2 regions of the Caldanaerobius polysaccharolyticus DSM 13641 genome follow, and region 1 is predicted to be linked to the other one. Evidence: riboswitches for the same ligand, from Rfam matches in the RefSeq annotation. Region 1 holds a riboswitch; the other holds the start of a gene.
What was found. Region 1 has a riboswitch for thiamine pyrophosphate ahead of thiT (energy-coupled thiamine transporter ThiT). Riboswitches for the same ligand answer to the same signal wherever they lie in the genome.

Region 1 (7,982 bases):
AAGCAGCAGGGTTGTTCGTCCAGGGAACAGAAGACCCTGACGTAAACTACATAAAGGTGGTCAGAGATCTAAAGGCCATCAATATAACCGCATGAAAACACCCCTTCAGCCATTTACGGCTGAAAGGGGTTTAAATATAACCTCCGTCTACGGTTATCACCTGCCCTGTTAAATAGCACGCCTCATCTGACGCCAGATAAACAGCCACTTCAGCCACATCCTCGGGTGTTCCGATCCTCTTTACAGGTATGGCATTTCTCATCTTTTCCAGTTCCTGAGCAGTAAAGCTTCTGAGCATATCTGTATCTATAATGCCAGGGGCTATGGCATTAACCCTTATACCGCTAGGACCCAACTCCTTTGCCAGGGCTTTAGTCATAGCTATTATCGCCCCTTTAGCTGTAGAATAAGCCACTTCCATAGCCGCGCCACAAATGCCCCATATGGACGTTATATTTATTATACAGCCTTTTTTCTCCGATATCATATAAGGCAGTACTTCCTTTAAAACATTATAGGTCCCCAATACATGGGTATCCATAACCTCTTTCCATTGCTCATCAGGCATATCAGTAAAAAGTGTATAGCGCGCAATTCCCGCATTGTTTACCACAATGTCAGGTCTTCCCACATTGACTTTTGCTACCTCAACCATTTCCCTGACGGATTTTCTATCCCTCACGTCAGCGCCAAAGGCCACTGCGTACCCGCCTTTACTCCTTATCTCTCTGACGAGTTGTACAGCCTCATCTTTAGACTTATGGTAATTGACCAAAACCTTCGCACCTTCCAGTGCCATCCTATAAGCTATAGCCCTGCCTATACCTCTAGAAGCTCCTGTCACTATAGCTGCCTTGCCTTTTAGTTTCATTTTACAAATTTCAACACCGACTGGATAACCTTGTTGACCTTTTCCACGTTGACGCCCTGCTTTTCAATGTCCACAAGGCATTCTTTTGCGTGGTTTTCCAGTATCGAATAACCTACTTTCTCTATCGAGGACTTTATGGCAGCTATTTGCAACAGGATTTCATCGCACGTCTTTCCCTCTTCCACCATTTTCTCTATGCCGTCAATATGCCCTTTAATGGTCCTCAGCCTGAATATGATGTCCTTTTTCATATCGTCAGCCACTGTCAATCTCTCCTTATACCATTTAATACACCCATAAAACCAGGAAAAGAAATATCAACGCAATCAAAACCCTCTATTGTCGATTCCCCTCTTGTAATCAAAGCAGCTATTGCCATGGACATGGCAATGCGGTGGTCTCCAAAGCTTTTAAATGTCGAAGCTTTAAGGCCTCCTTTAGGTTTACCGTATATAACCATTCCGTCATCGGTTTCTTCCACATCCACGCCTAGCAACCGTAAATTATGAGCCATCCCATAAATCCTGTTGCTTTCTTTAACCTTAAGCTCTGAAGCGTCCTTTATGGTAGTAACCCCTTGGGCTACAGATGCGGCAATGCAAAAAACAGGTATCTCATCTATCATCCTCGGTACTATATCCCCTGATATTATAGTACCATGAAGCTGACTGGCCCTCACCCGTATGTCGGCTACAGGCTCATTGTTCACCGTTCTCCTATTTATCAACCGGATATCCGCTCCCATGCTAACCAGAGCATCAATTATTCCCGTCCTAGTGGGATTTACCCCCACGTCCTTTATCAACACGTCGGAATCAGGTACTACAAGAGCACCTACAATAAAATATGCCGCTGAAGAGATGTCACCTACCACATACACAGTCTGGGCTTTTAATCGTTCTACAGGTCGTGACACAATACGGTTGCCTGAAACCTTAACATCCGCCCCAAAAGCTGAAAGCATTGTCTCCGTGTGGTCCCTGGACTTTACAGGCTCATAGATTACGGTTTCTCCTTCAGCGTACAGGGATGCCATTAGTATAGATGATTTTACTTGAGCACTGGCCACAGGCATGGTGTACTCAATGCCTTTAAGATAAGAACCTCGTACGGTTATAGGGGCATACATATCCCCATTTCTACCTTGTATCACCGCTCCCATCTGGCGCAATGGCTTTATAACCCTGCCCATGGGCCTTTTTCTTATAGAATCGTCGCCATCTAGCACAGCCTCAAAAGGCTGTCCTGCCAAAATACCTGTCATTATCCTTATAGTAGTTCCAGAATTGCCTACATAAAGGGTATTTTCAGGTTTTTTTAGCCCCCTTAGCCCTTTGCCGTGCACCACTATTTTTTCGCCCTGCTCTTCGATATCTACACCTAATTGCCTGAAACAGGCTATAGTAGACAGACAATCCTGTCCCTTTAAAAAATTATATATAACCGTATCCCCTTCAGCAAGAGCTCCTATCATAATCGCCCTATGGGATATGGATTTATCCCCAGGGATAGTAATAGTACCGTACAGTCCCCTGCATTTGCCTTTTACCTGCATGATATAACCCTCTCCCGATAATTCTTGGCTCTCGAAAAGAAATCGCCCAATTTCTCTCCATTCTCCTCTTCCAGAATGTTTTTAAAGTGCTCCAGTTCGCCTTCAAATGCCTTTATAGCATCCAGGATCTTGCCCTTATTGCGCAAACACACGTCTCTCCACATCTCAGGAGAGGAAGAAGATACCCTGGTCAAATCCCTGAAGCTTCCCGCCGCTATCTCGCTCAATACGCCATCTTTGTCACTATCCATTGTTGTATTTAACAAGGCAGCAGATATCACATGAGGCATATGGCTTATAACAGCCACTGCCACATCATGATAATCAGGGTCTATAAGCAGTGGTCTTGCCTCTATCGAGGAAACTATAGATGTAAGCAAATCCACTTTGTCCGAAGGAGCTGCTAAAGGCATCAAAAGGTACGCGCAATTTTTAAACAAATCGGGAGTAGCGTTAAAATATCCGCCTTTTTCCATACCGGCCATAGGATGTCCCGATATAAAGTAAACCCCATGGGGAATTTCCTCTACAACCTTTTTAAGCATATCCCCTTTTACGCTACACACGTCGGTCACTATAGTACCTGCTTTTACCCTGTGCGCCACGGCCTTTACCGTATCATATACCTTGCTCACAGGAGTGCACACAAACACCACATCAGCAGCAATGTCTCCCTCTATGTCGCCCAGTGAAAGCCAGAATTCATCCACCACTCCCTCGTCAAAAGCCGTCTTGAGGCTATTGAAGTCTACATCCACCGCCCATATTCGATGGCATAGGCGAGCTTTTATGGCCTTTGCCAGGGAGCCGCCTATAAGCCCCAAACCTATTATTCCTATGTTCACAGGCCAACCCTTCTTCCCATTACATCGGCAATTTTAGACACACCGCTGACCAGGTCTTTGAACTCCTCAGGCTTTAAAGACTGGGGGCCATCGGACAATGCCAGCTTAGGCTCAGGATGCACCTCAATTATGAGGCCATCGGCACCTGCGGCAATGGCCGCCATAGCCATAGGTTTTATAAGCTCCCGCTTCCCCGTGCCGTGGCTGGGGTCCACGATTATAGGCAAATGGCTCTTAGACTTAACCACAGGTACAGCGCTAAGGTCTAGGGTATTCCTGGTATACGTCTCAAAGGTTCTTATCCCCCTCTCGCACAAGACTACATTGGGATTGCCTTCTGCCACAATGTATTCAGCGGCATTTAGCCACTCCTCTATGGTAGACGCAAGACCTCTCTTCAAAAGGACAGGCTTTTTACTTCTTCCCACTTCTCTCAACAGCTGGAAGTTCTGCATATTGCGGGCACCAATTTGAAGCATATCAACCTTTTCGGCTACCCGCTCCACATCCTGTGTGTTTACCACTTCTGTGACTATCCTTATGCCCAGCTCTTTTTTAGCTTCCACCATTAACTCAAGCCCTTCCCATTGTAGTCCTTGAAAAGAATAAGGGGACGTCCTGGGCTTAAACACACCACCTCGCAAGATCTTGGCACCACAACTTCTAACAGCTCTGGCCACAGTCATAAGCTGTTCCTTGCTTTCTACCGCACACGGCCCCGCTATAAGCACGATTTCAGCACCGCCGATTTTCACGCCGTCCACGTCCACGACCGTAGGCTCGGGTTTAAAATTCCTGTTAACCAGTTTATACGGCTCCACTATAGGCACAGCCTTTTCAACACCTGGCAACAGCTCTACGGGATAATCCTCCAGCACTTTTTTATCCCCTATAACGCCTATAATAGTCCTCTCAGTGCCTTTGGATATGTGGTAGCTCAAGCCTTTGCTAATCAAAAAATCGCATACGCCTTTAAGCTCTTCATCGGTATAATCAGATTTTAACAGTATTACCATAAAAACATTCCTCCTCTACCGTACTACTAAATAAAAATAAAAAAATTAAAAACCGTGCTACCATGCTACGAAAACACCGTTATACAACGATATTATCGCCTACATGATAACAAATTATATCATAACGCAGAGGGATTTGACAAAACTTTTATCGCCCTCTTTACCTGGGGAATAGCGTATACCACTAGACAGATAACCAGCTCAGGCCCTATTACAGTAGCATTGTATACCAGTGAATAGTAAACCGGGTTCATTCCTTTAGGAGCATACGATGCAAAAAACACAAAGCCTGATATAAAATGGAATACAAACCTTCCTACGCCTCCTGCTACTATACCCAAGGGTAGATTCTTTTTAAAAAAACCCGCTATCCCCAGCGCGCCAAATGCCAAAGGATAATCCAATAAAAGTTGAGCCCAGTGTACCACAAAAGCGTCCTGTATCAGCTGCAAAAAGCCATAAGCCACTCCCGCTGTTATACCCGCCGCTGGTCCAAAAGCATACGCGTAGATAAAAAGAGGAAGCATGCTGGCAGGGGTGATCGTACCCCCTTGAGGCATATGATATAGCCTTACATACGATAATACAAAAGATATGGCTATACTCAAGCCACCGTATACAATGGTCCTTGTATCGTATCTCCTTTTCTTGCCCCTTACATAAAAGATTAAAACCACTACCAACACCACAACGAGAGCCGCAATGGTGATCGCTTTTATCTTGGCAAAATCGCTGAAAACACCTACGAGATACTTCATTAAAAAATACCCCCTTTGTCTTCGCCACAGGGAGTATTTGCAGAATACTCCGCACTCCCTACGCCAGCATTAACTGACAGGTTCAAAGGGTCTACGCCCTAACGGCGTACTCTCAGCAAAAAGCTCCCCTGGCGGATGATGATTTTGTTTTACACCTTTATACCACACAACGGACAATATGTCAAATGTTATCTAAACCTTGACCCTAAAATCGCAAAAGTATATACTTACCTTGGGGAGGAGATCTCTATGAGCAAATCAGAATTTCGCAGGCTCTGGAACGGATTCTGGCAGTTGGCAGATCCTAAAATATGGATAGCATCCACAGTCCCTATGGCAGTAGCTGGTGCATACGCCTATGGCCAAACAGGTCGATTCAGCCTCTTGTGGTTCGCTGTATCTGTGATAGGCATATACCTGATTGAAATAGGCAAAAACGCCCTCAATGAAATTGTGGACTATGAATCAGGGGTAGACCGTTTTATAAAGCCTGAAAACACAACTCCTTTTAGCGGAGGTAAAAAAACTATTGTCCAAGGCAAATTAACCGTAAAAGAGGTTAAAGTTATAGCACTTTTGACCATGCTAGCAGCGTGCGCTATAGGGCTTATCATAGTGCTTTTTCGTGAACCATCCGTAATATGGATAGGCATTTCAGGTGTTCTAATATCAGCTTTTTACAGCATACCACCTTTCAAGCTGTGTTACAACGGCCTTGGCGAAATAGCCGTAGGGGTAACTTTCGGGCCTTTAATCACATCGGGTATGTACCTGGTTTTAACTCATCAACTGAATACATACGTGTTGCTGCTATCATTGCCCATAGGCTTTTTAGTGACGAATATCCTGTGGATAAATCAGTTTCCCGACTACGAAGCAGATGCTAAAGGCCATAAGTACAATTGGCTGGTGCGCTTAGGCAAGAAAAAAGGGGTAAAGGTCTACGCAACACTGTACATTGCAACATACATATCACTTATAGTATTGAGCGTCGTAGGTAAAAATCCCCTATGGCTTTTAGGCTTCATAACCCTGCCACTGGTTATACAGTCCGTAAATATAGCTAACAAATTCTACGACGACATACCTAGGTTAATAAGAGCTAACGCTAAAACCGTCCAGGTATATCAGATAACAGGGCTTGCAATGGTAATAATTTCGCTGCTAGTTTAAGTTGATATTATTTTAACGACGTGATATAATAATGTTAACACAAAATTCATATTTTAGCAGAGGGGAGAATTTTATGAAAAAAGTTGTGGCCATAGCTTTGTCAGGGATAGTAGCCGCCTTCATTTTTTCCGGCTGTTCTACTAAAAGCGCCAGCGGAACCTATAAAGACGGCACATATAAAGCAGAGCAATCTGCTTTTGACAGCCACGGCTGGAAAGGGCAGATAGAGATCACTGTAAAAGGCGGCAAAATCACCAACGTAGTTTACAACGAGGTGGATAAAAATGGCAATCTCAAAAGAAACGACCAACAGTACGCTGAAAAAATGAAAGCAAAAAACAATATAACTCCTAAAGAAGTAGACGAAAAGTTACAACAGCAGTTAGTAGATAAACAAGACCCGTCTAAAGTAGACACGGTTACAGGAGCTACTGAATCGTCCAAGACTTTCAAAGAATTAGCCACAGAAGCCTTAAATAATGCAAAATGACAAAAAGGGCATCCTAAGTAATGGGATGCTCTTTATTGTTTTAATATGCTCTGTGGAGAAGCTTTTCTGCTACCTCAGTCAGCACCTGTTTGCTGGGGCATTCCTTTAAAGAGGATATTTTGTTAAAGGCTTTTTTAGTATATCTTCTAGCCAACTCTCGAGCTTGTTCTATTCCACCTGCTTGTCGGGCAAATTCAATTAACTTTTTTACTTCGCATTCGTCATAAGACCTTTTTTGGAGGATAGGGGTTATTTCTTCTCTCTCGCCCTTCTGCAGTGCGTAAATCAGAGGCAGGGTAAAAATGCCTTGTCGAATATCATTGCCTAACGGCTTGCCCACTACCACTTCATTACCTGTATAATCCAGGATATCGTCGATTATTTGAAAGGCCATCCCTATATTGTAGCCTATACTGGCCAGCGTCCTAGATAAACGTTCATCGCAATTGCTCTCGTGCGCACCTATATAAAAGCTCAAGGCAAAGAGAACAGCTGTTTTCGCAGCTATCCTCTTTAAATACTGAGTAACCGTTATGTTGACATCGTACTGGCTCTCAAATTGTTCAATCTCGCCTTTACATATTCTAGACACCGCTTTGGACACTTTTTTAATGTCTTTTACAGCAATGCTATCAGACAGGAGCAAAAAGCATTGACAGAATAAAAAATCGCCAATAAACACCGCATAATTTTTGCCATACTCTGCCTGAATAGTAGGTTTACTTCGCCTTATCAATGCGTTATCTATTATATCGTCGTGGATAAGGGTAGCCATATGAAGCATCTCAATCATAGCCGCCAATGAGCACAGCTTTTTTCTTTCATACTTACCAAATCTCCCTGCCAGAACCACAAAGCCAGGGCGAATCATCTTTCCTCCAGCGTGGATCATATCCAATAGCACATCTCTGATCAATTTATTGCCATTGCTTACACACTTCTCTATCATCCTTCTAACTTCTTCAAGATCCTTCTGTATATCGGGATAGTCACTCCAAAATTTATCCATTAAATCACCTTGTTCAGTATGGATTTAGATTCTTTAATTTTTTCCAGTGATCCAATATAAATTTAGCAGACAACCCTACAAAAATACCTGTTCCTATACCCGCTATCATCAAAACGGGAACATAAGCCATTATGTTGATATTTTGCAATATCAGGGAAGCCACAGCCATCTGGCCGATATTGTGAAATACAGCTCCTGCCATACTCACCCCGATCTCGCTTACGCTCTCTCCCCCAACGGTTTTCACAATATACATGGCCACAAG
Region 2 (7,982 bases), on a different contig from region 1:
AGCCAGAGCTTGCAAAAAACGGCGCCAGCAGCCAAATAATAGAACAATTCTCCAACAGTTTAAATGCCTTAACAGCCAGCTTAAAAACCAATAACCCTTCAACTATAGCGGTAGCTACCAACGAAGTATATAAATTCATACCTGACTTTATGGCTTTATTTAAAGCAAAAAACACCCCTGAAATATATAGAGTAACATACCAGGTTCGCGATATTTTTTTAAAGGCGTATCATGACAATTGGCCAGAAGCAAAATCCGGCATCGCCTCTCTCAACAGAGAATGGGCCACCTTGAGGGCATCAATTCAACAAAAGCAGCTATCGATTGCTAACAAAATCGATTATTCTATAAAAGAGTTGGAAAAAGCCATTGACGCTAGAGACAAATCTCTGGTAAAAATAGAGAGTGAAATATTAAATACTAATATCGACTCACTAGAAAAGGCATTAAAGAAATAAATCCGGTCGTAACCGGATTTATTTTTAACTCATAAACCTAGGGCTTTTGGCCAAGTTTATGATATGATAGAATAATAATAAAGCAAAATAGTGTAAGAAAGGATGTGCGTGCTAAATTGAGCGAAAAAACTAAACACATAGCTGTCTTAGGCCTTCTCATGGCCTTGCTCATCGCAGCAACTGCCGTCACTAAATTTGCCATTCCCAAGCCAAGTATTTATTTTAACCTCGGTGAAGCGGTAATATACCTGGTAGCACTGCTTTACGGTGGTAAGACCGGAGGTATACTGGGAGGAGTAGGCTCTGCCTTAGCTGATCTCATAAGCGGATATCCCATATGGGCACCTTTTACTTTTGTTATAAAGGGCTTGGAAGGATTTATAGTAGGCAGCGTAAACCGCAAGAAAGACGCCATCTTAGCCATAACCCTCGGCGCTCCTGTTATGCTGATCGGTTATTCTATATCCGCAGGATTAATATACGGCATAGGCGCTATACCCCTGGAATTCGCAGGGGATTTAATACAGGTTACATTGGGAGCAATTATAGCAGTTATGGTATACAAAAGGCTGAAAAACACGGTCAGGAGATGATTTCAGTTGGAGACGGGAAAAATTCTACCCGAATTGCTTAAAAAATACGCTTATAAAAACACAGGAGTAAAAAGAAGTGAAGTCATTGCCCATGCTGGCCTCGGCATGGACTGCAGCATCGTTGACTTTGGCGAAGTTGTAGCTGTTTTATCTACAGATCCCATTACAGCGGCAGAAAAAAATAGCGGTTACTTATCTGTCATTATATCCTGCAACGATGTAGCTGCCTGTGGAGCCAATCCCTTAGGAATCCTTGTCACAATTTTATTGCCTGATAAGGCATCTGAATCGGTCTTTAAAGAGATAATGGAGTCTATCGACAAGGCAGCTAAAGAGCTGGGCATAGAAGTGCTGGGCGGACACAGCGAGGTCACGCCAACCGTTACAAAGCCTGTGATATGCACAACGGCACTAGGGGTGGCAAAAAAGAATTCTTTCGTCACCGCATCCCATGCCAAAGTCGGCGATGATATCTTAGTGACTAAAGCAATAGGCCTTGAAGGAACAGCGATTATCGCCCATGATTACGAAGACATATTGCTTAAAAACTTCGGGCGCGAAATGGTAGAAAGCGCAAAAGGCTTTTTAAAGGAAATCTGCGTGGTCAAAGAGGGACTTATAGCATCAGCTTCAGGCGTCAACGCCATGCACGACATCACAGAAGGTGGGCTGCTAGGAGCGACTTATGAAGTCGCCCAAGCCTCAGGCGTAGGAATGGAGATATATCTGGACAAAGTACCAATACGACAAGAAACGCGCTCTATATGCAATTTTTTTAATATAAACCCCTTAGGACTCATATCCAGTGGTTCTTTACTTATATCCGCTAGCAACGGATATGATGTGGCGAACAAGCTCAGAGATGCCGGTATCGATGCTACCGTAATAGGCAAGGTTATAGATAAAGGCATCTATGTCATCTTGCCAAATGGTGAAAAAAAACCATTGACACCTCCCAAAAGAGATGAACTTTATAACATCAAGGAAAAATGCAATAAAGCCCGGCAATATTAAGCCAGGCTTTTTGCGTTAATAGCGGTATACAAGCTTTTAATCTTGCCCATTATATCGTCTGCACCCACAATTTCACTCACTAAAGCTATACACTTAGCTCCCCTTCTGGCCACTTCCTTTATGTTGTGCTCTTTTATCCCTCCTATTGCCACAATGGGAACAGGTGAATTTTTAACCGCCCACTCAAGGTATTCAAACCCCACAGGCGCCACTACATCCTCTTTGGTGTGGGTCTCAAATATAGGGCCAACACCCACATAGTCAGCCCCCTCTGCCGCAGCAGCCCTGAGCTGTTCCGGCGAATGGGTAGACACACCTATTATGTAATCATCGCCTAAATACTCCCTCACCGCTGTTAATGGGTAATCATCCTGCCCTATGTGGATCCCGTCCGCTTTTACCATGGCACACAGATCTACGTGATCATTAACTATAAAAACCGCATTGTATTCTTTGGTCATCTCGCGTATTTTCATGCATTCATAATATTTTTCCTTTAAACTCTTTTTCTTTTCTCGATACTGAATTATTTTTACACCAGCCTTTAACATCTCTTTTACCACGGATATGTTGTCCCTGCCCTTAGATAGGCTTTCTGCTGTCAAGCAGTATATACTAGGATTCATGAAATACACCAATTTTTCTTTTTTATTCATACCAATCCCCTTACCCAATTTATAAATTCTGGCCTATAGCCTCTTTTCCTTATAGCATCCACTATCTCATTCACATCCCTGGAATCATTTACATCGAATTGGCCTCGCTCTTCGCTGTCCTGCGCATAGCCTCCCACGGTAGTCTTTGAGCCAGCCGACATCTTAGTAACTCCCAATCCAATTAAATTATCTCTTAAATATGAGCTTTCCCTTGTAGATATGTTAATGCCTGCCCGCTTTAAAAACAACCTGGTTGTCAGAATAAACCTTACAAAGTTTTTATCATCCAGATGGTAAAATCCTTTCAAATTTACACCTGCAGGTCTTAACCGCGGTAAACATATAGATACTTCTACATCCGGGTATTGATTCATGAGGTATTCGCCATGTAGTAACGTCATAAACATATCCTTTACAGGGACATCTAAGCCCAAAAGCGCACCTATGCTAACCTGTCTGACTCCTGCCATTATAGCCCTTTCAGGGGCATTTATCCTGAAACTATAGTCCTTTTTTTGCCCTCGCAGGTGAAGCTTTTCGTATAGTCCCCTATTATACGTCTCCTGAAATATCGTTATACCTGTTAAGCCCCTTTTGACTAGTTCCCTGTACTCTTCATACGTCATGGCGTATACTTCTGCTATGACTTCTGAAAACATGTTGCAAGCCAGTTCTACGGCTTTTCCTATATAATCTACTGAAGACTTTTCTCTATCCTCTCCTGTCAATATAATTATGCTGTCAAACCCTTTTTCTTTTATAGCTCTAAGCTCCGCCTCAATCTGCTCATAGTCCAACCTCTGCCTTTTTACACCTCTTTTTAATGAAGAATAACCGCAGTACACACATCCACCATTACAATAATTGGATATATAGAGAGGTGTATACAGGAGAATGCTCTTGCCAAAATACATATCAGTCAGCTCTTTGGCCTTTTTCGCCATGAGCTCCAATACTTCATCATCGTCAAAGAGCATAAGCTTTAATGCATCTTCTCTGCTGATATGGTCTTTCAGCAATATATTTATCACTTCATCTTTTGTCAAGCTATGCTCTATCACGTTTTGGTATATGCCTTCAGCCTCTTCAATAGTTTCTTCAATCATCTCCAACACCCCTTAAAAACCCTGTGAGGGGCGACGAAGCTTCCGCATACTCTCTTTCCTGCAAAATGCCTATTTCATAGGCAATTCTTCCCCCTTCCACAGCCTTAGAAAAAGCAACCGCCATCCTTACCGGGTCCTTAGCTGTGGCAATAGCTGTATTTATTAAGACAGCATCAGCGCCTAACTCCATTGCATGGGCAGCGTGAGATGGCCTTCCAATACCCGCATCTATTATAACAGGCACATTTATTTCATTTATTATAGCCTTTAGCAATGTCTCACATCCAATACCCTTGTTTGTGCCAATGGGTGAAGCTAAAGGCATAACCGCAGAAACGCCTATCTTCTCTAACTTTTTTGCCACCACTAGATCAGGGGATATATACGGGAATACTTTAAAACCCTTTTCTACCAGTATATCTGCTGCTTTCAACGTCTCCATATTATCAGGCATCAAGTACTTAGAATCGGTTTCTATCTCAATTTTAATCCAATCAGATCCCGTAAGTTCACTGCCTATTTCAGCAATCTTGACTGCTTCCTTGTGATTCCTGGCTCCCGATGTATTGACCATTATAACACAGTCTTTGGGTATATAATCCAACACATTTTCGCCTTTTTGATCAGGATTTATTTTTCTCACTGCTACTGTAAGAACATCCACACCCGTCTTTTCCACAATAGGTGAAATGAGAGCATAAGAAGGCAATTTTCCCGTTCCTATAAACAACCTGGACTTCAATGTCCGATCGCCCACTTTAAAACTCATATAAAGCCCCTCCCCCCATAATGGCAACCACATCAACCCTGTCGTTGTCCTTCAATTGATAACAACTCCATTGATCTTTTTTTATTACTTCATCATTGACCAAAACCGCCACAGCGTGGATATTGTATCCCTGTTTTTTTAAAAGTTCTTCAAGGGTACCACAAAAATCAACACGTTGATCATTTAAAAAAATCAATTTTTCCACCTCTTCCTAAATTAAAAAAGCGCTGCCATCAGCCAGCGCTTTTTTAGATATCAACTTTACCTTACGAAATCAAATACTCGAATCCTGCAATATCCCTACGCCGGCATTATCCGTCTCAGGTTCAAAGGGTCAAGGCAGGGATTTAATGCCTACTCTCAGCCAAGTTTTTCCCCTTAGCTCCCCTTTTGCATTGATATTTAATTCTATACTTATTTTAACACAATATATCTTAGCTATCAAGGAAACCTTTTATTGGTTGTGCGTCCGTTATATGGTTTAGTCCTGTCATTCAATATGTCCCCAATAATCCGTTTTTCTTTACATACTTACTACAAATATTAAAAACCGCAATACCTGTTACAAGCCAAATCGAGCTTACAAATACAAGCACTATCCAACTATCAAAGGGCACTGTCAAGCTACTTGCAAATCTTCTAGCAATATCATTTCCTAACGTTAACGGTATGATCCAATTAAATTTTAAAAATGAGGTCTTCGTCAGGGTGTCAGTTATAAATAACAATACGATTTGAATTATCTCAGTTATTTTACTGATTTTCTTTACTATGAAAGAAATTCCGCCGAGAATTAGTCCCATTCCATACATGCCTAATAAAGTTATAAATAGCGATAGAATGACGCCCGGATTTATTATTATATTTATCCCAAATATAATTCTTGAAAGAGTAATTATAATACCTGCAACAACGCTGCTGACAAGTATGCTACTAATAATACTGCCTGCTAATAAAAGAGAATACGGAGCTATAGACATAAATTTTTGTTCTAACGTGCCTTTGACAGCTTCCTTCTCAATTTCACTGCTTACTTCATTTATAGCTATTATTGAATAACTCCAAAAAATATACCCTATAAGTAAAAGCGTTTTTGAACCTTCCGCATTTTTATAATAACTACCGAGTAGAGTTCCTGTATTCATGAAAATTAAGCTACAATATAAGACAACCAATAATAGAATGCTGCTAATAAATCCCACATTATATGAAAAGCTTTCTTTTAAGCTACGCTTTATTTCTGCAAACAAAATATGTAAATATACCATTATCCTATTTCTCTCCTCTCTAAAACCTACCTTGAATTGCCTTCTTTTATTAATAGCTCTTTATACTTGTTTTCAATATCCTCAGGGGAAATACCTTGATTTAAGAATTCATCGACAATATTTCCATTATCAATTATTACGATTTTATCTACGACTTTGCTTATAAAATCTACATCATGAGAGCTTATTAAAAAAGTTGTTTTCAAATTATCCCTGAAGTATTTAATGCCATTTATCAGTAAATTTCTGGATTCTATATCGAGGCCGTTAGAAGGTTCGTCTAAGATCAACAATTCCGGTTCATGCAGTAAAGCTGCAGTAATAGCTACCCTTTGCTTTTGTCCTGTCGACAATATTTTTATTTTACAATTTAAAAAGTCCCTAGTTTTTAACACGTTAGCATATTTTTCTATATTCTTCTCAATTTCATAGTTCTTTTTGCCCTTTATGCTGGCAAAATAATAATAATTGTCCTTAACGGATAAAGTCCAATATAGATTTCTTGTTCCTTCTAATACAACACCTAATTTACCCATTATCTTACGTCTAGTTTTTTCATTTAATTTAATATCATTAATTATTATCTCTCCTGAATCAGGATTTACCAATCCGCTAATCGCCTTAATTAGCGTCGTCTTACCCGCTCCGTTAGGTCCTAATAAACCCACTATTTCATTTTTTTCAACATTCATGTTTATTCTATTTAATGCGACTACTTTTTTTGACTTATATTCCTTGTACAGATTATTAACTTTTAGCATACGCTACATCCTTCCAACCTTTTTGATTGTTATATTTTGCAAAACATATTTTACTTTTACTACATTATATAATGCATACCGTGTCAATGTATATCAAAAAATGTGTACTTTTATAATTCATCGTTACCACGACCTTTATCCCTCACTTCTATAAGCAAACCAGGATTATCCGTTATAATACCATCAACACCTATTTCGATCATTTTCCGCATATCTTCTTTTTTATCCACAGTCCATGGAAATAATTTGATATCATATTTTTTACAGCTACTTACCAATTCCTGTGTTATATTAAAGTAATATGGATGAAGCGAATAAACGCCCATTCTGCGAGCTATATACCATGGTTTTGTCAAGGCGTATTCATACAACAGACCTACTTTCAGTTCACAGTCAAACCTTTTTATACCTCTGATACTATTATAGTTAAAAGATGACAATATAACCCTTTCGGCAATATCATATTTTCTTACAGTCTCAACCAGCTTTTTTTCTATGCCGGGATAATTTACGACTCCACTTTTTACTTCTATATTCAGCAATATATTTTTATTATCAATAAGCTCTAAAACCTCCTCCAGTGTTGGTATTTTTTCACCTGCAAATTTTGGGCTAAATTTAATTCCCGCGTCAAGCTCTTTTAGCTCTTTCAAAGTATAGTCCCTTACATACCCGGTGCCGTCAGTGGTTCTATCCACTCGTTCATCGTGAATGACTACAAGATGATCGTCCTTACTCATATGCACATCCAGCTCAATACCATCAGCTCCTACATCCATCGCCTTTTGAAATGATGCCATCGTATTTTCAGGGGCATTGACAGAATCCCCTCTATGGGCAATAACTAACGGCTTTATGTTATCACCTTCCCTTTACTATAAGATATAAATAGTTCACGAGAAACCTTTGTAACTTTAATAATCTCGTCCATTTCTATTATCACTCTCCAAACAATATCGCGAATATTTACATAAGGTGTGTCAAAGCATGTCGCAAAGCAAAAACATGATAAAAATTACATCGGTTCTACTCGACAGGAAGTGGCAAAAACGAGATATGCATATTCGTTACGAATTAACAATTGGTGCTATTAAAGCCTGTAGCGAACTTTAACCGCATTGGACTACGGATATATCGTACACACATAAATGCATTAAAATTTTTGATTTTGTTTTAATCTTACATAGTAAAAAATTGTTATAAAAGCAACAAAAATTGTCAACCCAATTAAATAGTATACTTGATTATTTAGACCATCCTTGCTAGCAACAGAGGGACGACCTGTTGTCATTCCTGTATCATTCAAACCGGCTTTAAGAATAGGGCCAATAGCCAAAATTATCTCGTCCTTTGTATA

Region 2: another riboswitch for thiamine pyrophosphate. It lies ahead of thiS (sulfur carrier protein ThiS); the one in region 1 lies ahead of thiT (energy-coupled thiamine transporter ThiT).

Annotation. Positions count from the first base shown of each region.
Region 1 is NZ_KE386494.1:582,465-590,446, forward strand. Features, by position in the region: gene CALPO_RS0103760 (aminotransferase class I/II-fold pyridoxal phosphate-dependent enzyme) at 1-95, shown strand, start outside; gene ymfI (elongation factor P 5-aminopentanone reductase) at 131-871, opposite strand; gene CALPO_RS0103770 (metal-sensitive transcriptional regulator) at 868-1,134, opposite strand; gene aroA (3-phosphoshikimate 1-carboxyvinyltransferase) at 1,137-2,426, opposite strand; gene CALPO_RS0103780 (prephenate dehydrogenase) at 2,417-3,271, opposite strand; gene aroF (3-deoxy-7-phosphoheptulonate synthase) at 3,268-4,287, opposite strand; gene thiT (energy-coupled thiamine transporter ThiT) at 4,407-5,045, opposite strand; TPP riboswitch at 5,083-5,185, opposite strand; gene CALPO_RS0103795 (prenyltransferase) at 5,295-6,218, shown strand; gene CALPO_RS0103800 (FMN-binding protein) at 6,292-6,708, shown strand; gene CALPO_RS0103805 (polyprenyl synthetase family protein) at 6,749-7,717, opposite strand; gene CALPO_RS0103810 (Gx transporter family protein) at 7,731-7,982, opposite strand, start outside.
Region 2 is NZ_KE386495.1:950,944-958,925, reverse strand. Features, by position in the region: gene CALPO_RS0111205 (hypothetical protein) at 1-458, shown strand, start outside; gene CALPO_RS0111200 (ECF transporter S component) at 575-1,051, shown strand; gene CALPO_RS0111195 (AIR synthase family protein) at 1,058-2,065, shown strand; gene thiE (thiamine phosphate synthase) at 2,062-2,721, opposite strand; gene thiH (2-iminoacetate synthase ThiH) at 2,718-3,827, opposite strand; gene CALPO_RS0111180 (thiazole synthase) at 3,820-4,596, opposite strand; gene thiS (sulfur carrier protein ThiS) at 4,586-4,792, opposite strand; TPP riboswitch at 4,876-4,995, opposite strand; gene CALPO_RS0111170 (ABC transporter permease) at 5,091-5,864, opposite strand; gene CALPO_RS0111165 (ABC transporter ATP-binding protein) at 5,891-6,625, opposite strand; gene CALPO_RS0111160 (glycerophosphodiester phosphodiesterase) at 6,736-7,467, opposite strand; gene CALPO_RS0111150 (hypothetical protein) at 7,779-7,982, opposite strand, start outside.